2 regions of the Photobacterium carnosum genome follow, and region 2 is predicted to be linked to the other one. Evidence: riboswitches for the same ligand, from Rfam matches in the RefSeq annotation. Region 2 holds a riboswitch; the other holds the start of a gene.
The links. A riboswitch is a leader RNA that binds a small molecule or an ion and turns the genes downstream of it on or off. The one in region 2 is predicted to bind lysine.
Positions count from the first base shown of each region.

Region 1: it holds a riboswitch for lysine, as region 2 does, so the genes downstream of both, GLP24_RS03140 (Na+/H+ antiporter NhaC family protein) here and GLP24_RS03995 (Na+/H+ antiporter NhaC family protein) in region 2, are expected to answer to the same signal.

Region 1 covers NZ_WMDN01000002.1:251,788-256,169, forward strand. Annotated here, with positions in the region: gene GLP24_RS03130 (lytic murein transglycosylase) at 1-810, shown strand, start outside; gene GLP24_RS03135 (H-NS family histone-like protein) at 1,014-1,409, opposite strand; lysine riboswitch at 1,790-1,962, shown strand; gene GLP24_RS03140 (Na+/H+ antiporter NhaC family protein) at 2,067-3,656, shown strand; gene GLP24_RS03145 (thymidine kinase) at 3,837-4,382, shown strand, end outside.
Region 2 covers NZ_WMDN01000003.1:87,972-92,353, reverse strand. Annotated here, with positions in the region: gene artQ (arginine ABC transporter permease ArtQ) at 1-261, shown strand, start outside; gene artM (arginine ABC transporter permease ArtM) at 258-929, shown strand; gene GLP24_RS04000 (hypothetical protein) at 1,024-1,260, opposite strand; lysine riboswitch at 2,017-2,191, shown strand; gene GLP24_RS03995 (Na+/H+ antiporter NhaC family protein) at 2,276-3,859, shown strand; gene gloA (lactoylglutathione lyase) at 3,960-4,382, shown strand, end outside.

The sequences.
Region 1 (4,382 bases), on a different contig from region 2:
ATTAAATATACAGCTCATGCAGTTAAAGCAGATAAGAATCAACCTGAGAAAAAACTGTCATTAGAGCAATATATTATTCGTGCAGTACCTGATTGGAAAGTAAAGCAAGCTAATCGTCTTTATCAACAAAATAAAGTGGCACTAGAACGAATTGGTCAGCAGTATGGTGTTCAACCACGGTTTATTGTTGCTTTATGGGGCGTAGAAAGTAATTTTGGTAAAATTCAAGGTAACTACCATGTTATCGAAGCATTAGCGACATTAGCTTATGATGGCCGCCGTGAGGCTCTGTTTCGCAAACAGGTCATGGCGGCATTAGAAATATTACAAGATGGTCATATTACTATTGATGACATGAAAGGTTCTTGGGCTGGCGCTATGGGGCAGTGTCAGTTTATGCCAACCTCTTATCTGACTTATGCTGTTGATGGTAATGGTGATGGCAAAGCGGACATTTGGAATACGAAGGCCGATGTTTTTGCTTCTGCTGCAAATTATTTAAAACTCTCAGGATGGAACAGTGAATACACTTGGGGGCGTCCAGTTAAGTTATCACAAGTATTGGCCGATACTTATGAAGGCACCGAAATTGAAAAAGGTAAAACATTAGCTCAGTGGCAACAATTAGGTGTAATGAGTAATAATAATGGCATATTACCTAATGCAGAGATTCAAGCATGGTTAATTCAGCCTGATGGCGGAGAAGGTAAGTCATATCTAATTTATGAAAACTATCGAACATTACTTAAGTGGAATCGTTCGCATTATTTTGCTTTGGCTGTGAGTGCATTAGCCGATCGTATTCAATAAAATAATTATTATTAGCTTATAGTAAGTTTTAGTAATGCTTAAAAAGTTAGTCATTAATGTCTGGCTTTTTATTTACATTATTTAACGAATATAAATACTTTATTCTTACTAAGAATAATTACGAGCAGAATAGTCATCATAGTATTAATTTTAGATATAAAAAAAGCCTAAATAGTTTAGGCTTTTTTATTTAATCTAATGAATTAGATTTCAAATTCTTCAAGAGGTTGGCCTTCATCTAATGCTTTCTTTAGTGCACTAGGTGTACGGCCTTGACCTGTCCATGTTTTTTCATCGCCATTTTCATCGATGAATTTATATTTAGCAGGACGAGTTGCACGCTTTGTTTTTGGTGCTTTTGCTAAACTTGCTAATAATTCTTCAGGGTCAATACCGTCAGCTAATAGCATTTCACGATACTGAGTCAGTTTTTCATTGCGCTCAGTTTCTTTTGCTTGTTCTTCAGCTTCAGCATCAGAACGTTCAGTAACAACTGTTGTTAGTTTATCTAACGCTTCTTCAAGTTGCTCTAGTGTATATTCACGCGAAAGTGCGCGTAGGCTTCGAAGGTTTAAAAGCGCTTTCATTGCATCAGACATTTTATATTTCCTGTTATTTTTAATTAACTGTAAATAATAATAGCAGCATTAAAACATTTTTTGCAATAGTAATACTTTTATACATTATGTGTAAAACATTTTAATCATTTCTTTATTTGAAAAATAGTTATGTTTGAACAATAAGGCTATTTATAAAATAATTCTTCATTAAATGTATAAACACAAGCTAAATAGTTTTAGATATTGTTACTAAACTTTATATGTTAAATGCTAATAAATTTTAAAATGTTATACCACTTCGTTATTATTGATTGTTTATGGTCGTTACTTATTTATTTACAATCTTTATTGTTAATAATTGTGGCTCTAGTTGTTGCGCAATTGGTTTTTTGAGTGGAATAATTTTTCCATTCCTTTATGATAAGAGCTGAGGTGCATTATTTATCAATAACTAATATGAATGTGATTATTAGTGCAGTGAATCAATGTCAACGTAAGAAATTGATATTAAATAGTCTTACTGAGGTTACATTGAATAAGTGTAATACCACCATAGTAGATAAAAATATAATTATGGAGTACTACTGTTGAGGTTAGAGAGGCTAACCATCTTTCCTTATACTCAAAGTGATATGACATTATGGTTATATCAAGCAGTAGATCTCCAACCATCATTGGTTGTCATAGAGATTATAAATTTTGATAGATTACTCTCACTCACTAACATCCATTATTCCACCATTAGTCGCGCTTGGTTTAGCGATTTTAACCCGTAGAGTTTTATTGTCTTTAGGTACCGGTGTTGTACTTGGCGCATTATTTCTTAATGATTTTTCTTTTATCAATACAGTAGGTTATCTTGCTACATCAATCAAAGGGTTATTTATTGCTGATAATGGTATCAATACTTGGAATATGAGTATTGTGCTGTTTTTAATATTACTGGGGATGACCACTGCATTATTAACGCTTTCTGGTGGAACACGTGCTTTTGCTGAGTGGGCACAGACAAAAATAAAAACCAAACGTGGGGCAAAACTTTTAGCGGCTTTTTTAGGGGTCTTCATTTTTGTTGATGACTATTTTAATAGTCTTGCTGTTGGCTCTATTGCTCGTCCTGTGACAGACCGCTTTCAAGTGTCACGTTCAAAATTAGCTTATATTCTTGATTCTACGGCAGCCCCTATGTGTGTATTAATGCCTGCATCAAGCTGGGGCGCATATATTATTACTTTGATTGGCGGCATATTGGTCACACATGGTGTTACTGAATATACGCCATTAAGTGCTTTTATGACATTAGCGCCAATGAATTTTTATGCTATTTTCGCATTAGCAATGGTGTTTGTGGTGTCATGGTTCCAGTGGGATATTGGCCCGATGAGAAAGCATGAAATAGCGGCTTGTCATGGTCGAGGCACTGATGTAGGCGGTGATGTTGATGAACAGGCTAAAGATTTAACTGAAGAGCTTGATATTAAAGAGAGTCAATATGGCCGTATTGGTGATTTAGTGTGGCCGATTATTATTCTTATTATTGCGACGTTCTTTTTTATGGTGTTTACCGGTTATCAGGTGCTAGCAGCAGAAGGTAAACCGTTTGCATTATTAGGTGCTTTTGAAAATACTAATGTTGGTGAAGCATTATGTCTAGGTGGTGCATTTGGTTTAGTTGCCGCTATTGTCCCTGTTTTTCGTCAGCGTATTTCTTATCAAGATGTTGGTAATACTTTATGGGTTGGTGCGAAATCAATGTTTGGTGCCATTTTGATTTTATTATTTGCATGGAGTATTGGTAGTGTTATTGGTGATATGAAAACAGGTCAATATTTATCAACGCTTGTTCAAGGTAATATTAATCCAGCTTTACTGCCAATGATCCTGTTTTTATTATCAGGCATTATGGCATTTTCAACCGGAACCTCATGGGGTACATTTGGAATTATGTTGCCTATTGCTGGCGATCTCGCAGGTGCGACTGAAATCAGTTTAATGTTGCCAATGTTAGCCAGTGTATTAGCAGGGTCAGTATTTGGCGATCATTGTTCTCCAATTTCTGATACCACTATATTGTCATCGACAGGTGCTCGTTGTCATCATATTGATCACGTTGCGACTCAATTGCCTTATGCTTTATCTGTAGCGGTTATCTCCACGATTGGATTTTTAATATTAGGTATTACTGATTCATTAGTATTAGCATTTTTAGTCGCCTTAGTTGCATTTGTATTGATGTGTTTCTTCTTAGCTTGGTTATCGAGTCGACCATTAAAAGGTACTGCATAAGATTAATGTTGCACGTTATTAAAATAACCTAATGGGTTCAAATTGAACCAGTTAATGATTTTCAACTGGTTTTTTTTATAATAATAATAGCCGTTGTTGATATATGTGCTTTTCATTGGTGGTGATTTTATGTAGCATCTTCGCGATTTTTAAATGTAATTAGTATGACTAGGAAAGCTAATGGCCCAGATGTATTTCTATTACTCAGCAATGAACGCTGGGAAATCGACCACACTATTACAATCATCATTTAATTACCGTGAGCGAGGCATGACGCCAATTATTTTTACGGCAGCGATTGATGATCGTTTTGGTAAAGGTAAAGTTAGCTCTCGAATTGGTTTACAGGAAGATGCTGAATTATTTAATTCGACAGATGATTTTTATCAGATATTAATCAACTTTTCTAATGCAGGTAAAATTGATTGCGTATTAATTGATGAAAGCCAATTTTTAACTAAAGAACAAGTTTATCAATTAACTGAGGTGGTTGATAAATTAGACATCCCTGTTTTATGTTATGGGCTACGCACTGATTTTCTTGGTGAATTATTTGAAGGTAGCCGTTATCTATTATCATGGGCAGATAAGTTAGTTGAGTTAAAAACGATTTGTCATTGTGGCCGTAAAGCGAATATGGTGATTCGTCAAGATGCTGCAGGTAATGCAATTGCTGGTGGTAATCAAGTTGAAATTGGCGGTAATGATCTTTATGTATCAATGTGC
Region 2 (4,382 bases):
CCCGGTTTAACGAATCAATGGTTAGTACTATTAAAAGACACCGCATTGGTTTCATTAATTGGTGTAACTGATTTATTAAAGCAAGCTCAATTAGCATCCGCGGCAACACATGAAAGTTTTACTTGGTATGCCACCGCTGCTGCCGTGTATTTAATTATTACATTGATTACTCAACGTATTATTAAAATAATCGAAAGGAAATTCAGCGAGCAAGATGGCTCTAGCGTCCAAAAACATAAAAGCCAAGGAGCAACCGCATGAATGAACAAAATTTTTGGTTAATGGTGCAAGGTCTTATTACCAGTCTTGAATTAACCGCTGCGTCTTTATTCGTAGGCTGTAGTTTAGCGTTATTCATGACGACAAGTTTAATATTACGTACACCTATTATTCATTGGATCAGTCGTGGTGTTATTACTCTGTTTACGGGAACGCCATTATTAGTACAAATATTTTTAGTCTATTATGGTCCAGGACAATTTGAGATTATTCGTCAGAGTTTTTTATGGGATTGGTTAAGCCAACCATGGTTTTGTGCCATGCTTGCATTAGCGCTAAATACCGCCGCTTATAGTACCCAGTTATTTAAAGGTGCATTTGATGCAATACCTAAAGGTCAATGGCATGCTTGCCGTGCATTAGGCATGAATACCAAAGCAACATTGGGTGTATTACTTCCCTTTGCGATTCGTCGTGCGGTTCCTGCTTATTCAAATGAAGTGATTTTAGTCTTTAAAGGCACATCACTAGCAAGCACAATTACTATTATGGATATTATGGGTTACGCACAACGTATTAATGCACAAACTTATGACACTTTAACCGTGTTTGCTGTTGCAGGGGCGTTCTACCTTACGATCAATGGAATACTCACATTACTGTTTCGAGTATTTGAGAAAAAAGCACTGGCCTTTGAAGCGGTACGTTAATTTTTATTATCACTCTAATTAACAATTTAACGCATTAAAAAGTCGACACTATGTCGGCTTTTTAATAACTAAAAATAATACACTTCATCATGATTTAATGACTTAGTTTAGCGTTAATTTTTAAAACTAATTGTGATTTGGTATTTTTAACAACGTCAATTTTATTCTCTTTAATATGGGAAAATTGCGTTAACAATTGCGTTAACTCATCTTTCATCAATTGCAGATGACGTGACGTTCTATGACGAGTAATTTCACTCACAAGCCTTTCCTTTGCTTGCAATGCTGTTGTTGCTTTCACGGTCTTCTTTGAACGAAAGAAGAAATTCATAGTCAATATCCTTATTTTTTATAAACCCATATAAAATATTAGATTATGGTTACAAATACTACTAAATAGTGAATATTTGTTAACTCGTTATAGTAATAGATACATTATATAACTGGTTATTATATAAACAAAGGTATCTTATATAAAATAATATTATTAATCATTTATTTAAATACTGACAAATCACACTCACTAAATAATCATTCGTACTTATTTTCAAAACATCCCATTACAGAAACATAACTAAGTAATTGTTTATTAAAAATTACCCAATAAAATGATGAGCAAGTATAGATATGACTATTCATGAAGCACCCCCCTTCTATTCCTATTTATAAGAATCTAGTACCTCAAAATCAATCAATCTAATAGTAAAAAATATTTACTCTATCTTTAAAGAGCAACGTCAATAACTCCCAATTTTAACCAATAACTATAATGATAAAATTGAGTATCAACTATGAACAACAATGGTTGGTTAGATTCATGATTCCAGTCTACGCATTATTCTTTTCGATAATATCAATAGCAGTAGCAGTAGCCTCCAGTACTAAATCACAATATTCATAATCTCACTCACCCAATAGATAATAATCCCGAATAACGGAATAATATGCAACAATAACGAAACAATTAACGACTAACCGATTGAAACAATGATCAGTTAATCAACATGCTTAAATTTGCACCTGTTATACATATAAGCATGTTTTTTTATTGCTTGTGAGAAATATCTATGTATAGTCAAAGTCTAATCCTTTGAGTAGAGGCGCGCTGCCTAAGAGTATTCGGTTGGAGGGAGATCCCCTATGAGAACCGAAGAAAGGAGTCAGCGCCGAAGTAGTTATTGAGTCATCAATAATCGCTGGTTCTGTATTTAATAAGTACAGAACTGCCATAGTTATGTTGTCTATGGAGCGCTACCCTATAGGGATAAGAAGTATTATTTCTCAAGAAATCTGTTTCTCTATCCTTTCGGTAGATCTCCACCTTATTATAGGTGTTTAAGAGATCCATGAATTTAATCCAATATTCTGATTCACTATTATCAGTAGTCCCTGCACTACTGGCTGTTATCCTTGCAATTACTACCCGTCGCGTCTTGTTGTCTTTAGGCGTGGGTATTCTAGCAGGATCATTCCTTCTAAATAATTACAACCCACTCGCAGCACTACAATATCTTTTACATCAAATTCTTGGCTTAGTTTGGGCTGATGGTGCAATTAATACCAGTAACGTTAACATGCTATTATTTATGTTATTACTGGGTGGTTTGATCAGCTTAATGACCGCAACGGGTGCAACCAAAGCATTTGCTGAATGGGGTGTTCGCCGCTGTAAAGATCGTCGCAGTGCTAATATCTTAACGGGTATGATGGTATTTGCTTTCTTTATTGATGACTTTTTCCATAGCTTATCTGTTGGGCCAATCTGTCGTCCTGTGACAGATCGCTTTCAAATTTCACGCGCCAAATTGGCTTACCTGCTAGATTCAACAGCCGCACCTGTATGTGTTATCACGCCTATTTCATCATGGGGTGCTTATATCATTGCAATCCTTGGTGGCATTTTAGTCTCTAATGATATTACTGATACCAGCCCAATTTCATTGTTCGTACAAATGATTCCAATGAATCTTTATGCTGTATTTACGTTGTTAATGGTACTTGTGGTTATCACATTCCAACTTGATATTGGTCCAATGCGTAAGCACGAAGAGCGCGCACGTAAAGGTCAACTTTGGGATGAATCTAAAGGTCACCCTAAAGGCTTAGAAATCACTACTGAAGGTGAAGGTAATGGCACCATGATTGATATGGTGTTACCTATTCTGACGCTGACGGTTTCTAGTGTTGGCTTTATGATAATGAGTGGTGCTGATGTATTAACCGCTAAAGGTCAAGCATTTAGTCTGATTGGATCGCTAGAGCATACTGATGTTGGTTCATCATTAGTTTATGCTGCCTTATGTAGTCTTGCCGTTTCTATTGTATTAGCACTACGCTTAAAGTTACCACTAAAAACATGGTTAACAGCAGCACCTCAAGGTATTCAAGCAATGATGCCCGCGATTATCATTCTATTATTTGCATGGACAATTGGTACAGTTGTTAGCGACATGCAAACAGGACAATACTTAGCATCATTAACAAAAAATGGTCTACCTGTTGAGCTATTACCCGCGCTCGTTTTCTTACTATCATGTGGGATGTCTTTTGCGACCGGCACCAGCTGGGGTACATTTGGTATCATGCTACCGTTAGCGGGTGATATGGCAATTGCGAGTGACGTGAACTTATTAATGCCTATGCTATCAGCAGTATTAGCAGGCTCAGTATTTGGTGATCACAGTTCACCTATTTCAAGCACCAGTATTTTGTCAGCAACAGGCGCAGGTAGTCATCATATGGATCACGTAATGACTCAGTTACCTTACGCATTAACCGTTGCTTTTGGTGCTTTCCTTGGCTACCTTGCAATGGGTATCACAGGTTCAACCATTATGGGTATCGCTGTAAGCTCAGTATGGTTCGTTGGCTGTTGTGTTTACCATATACGTCAAGATAAAAAACAACAATTAGTAACGGCTGCTGATTAAAAACAACCATTATTAACAATAATCCCCGTTCGTTTTCGTGCTTATTTGATTTATTCTAGAGCACTAAACCGCGGGGATTTTTTTGATCAGGAGATAAACAATGGAATATTTACACACAATGGTACGAGTCAGTGATTTAGATGCCTCACTGGACTTCTACTGCAATAAATTAGGGTTAGTTGAAACAAATAGAAAAGATAGTGAACGTGGGCGTTTTACATTAGTATTTTTAGCCGCTCCGGCTCAAGCACAAGCCGCCACTCAGACACAATCACCATTATTAGAGTTAACTTATAACTGGGATACAGAAGCTTATAACGGTGGTCGTAATTTCGGTCATCTTGCGTTTCGTGTTGATGATATTTACCAATTGTGCCAACACTTACAAGACAGTGGCGTGACGATTAATCGCCCACCCCGTGATGGTCATATGGCATTTATCCGTTCACCTGATGGTATTTCTATTGAATTACTACAAAAAGGTGAGCCGTTATCCCCTATTGAACCATGGGTTTCACAAGTT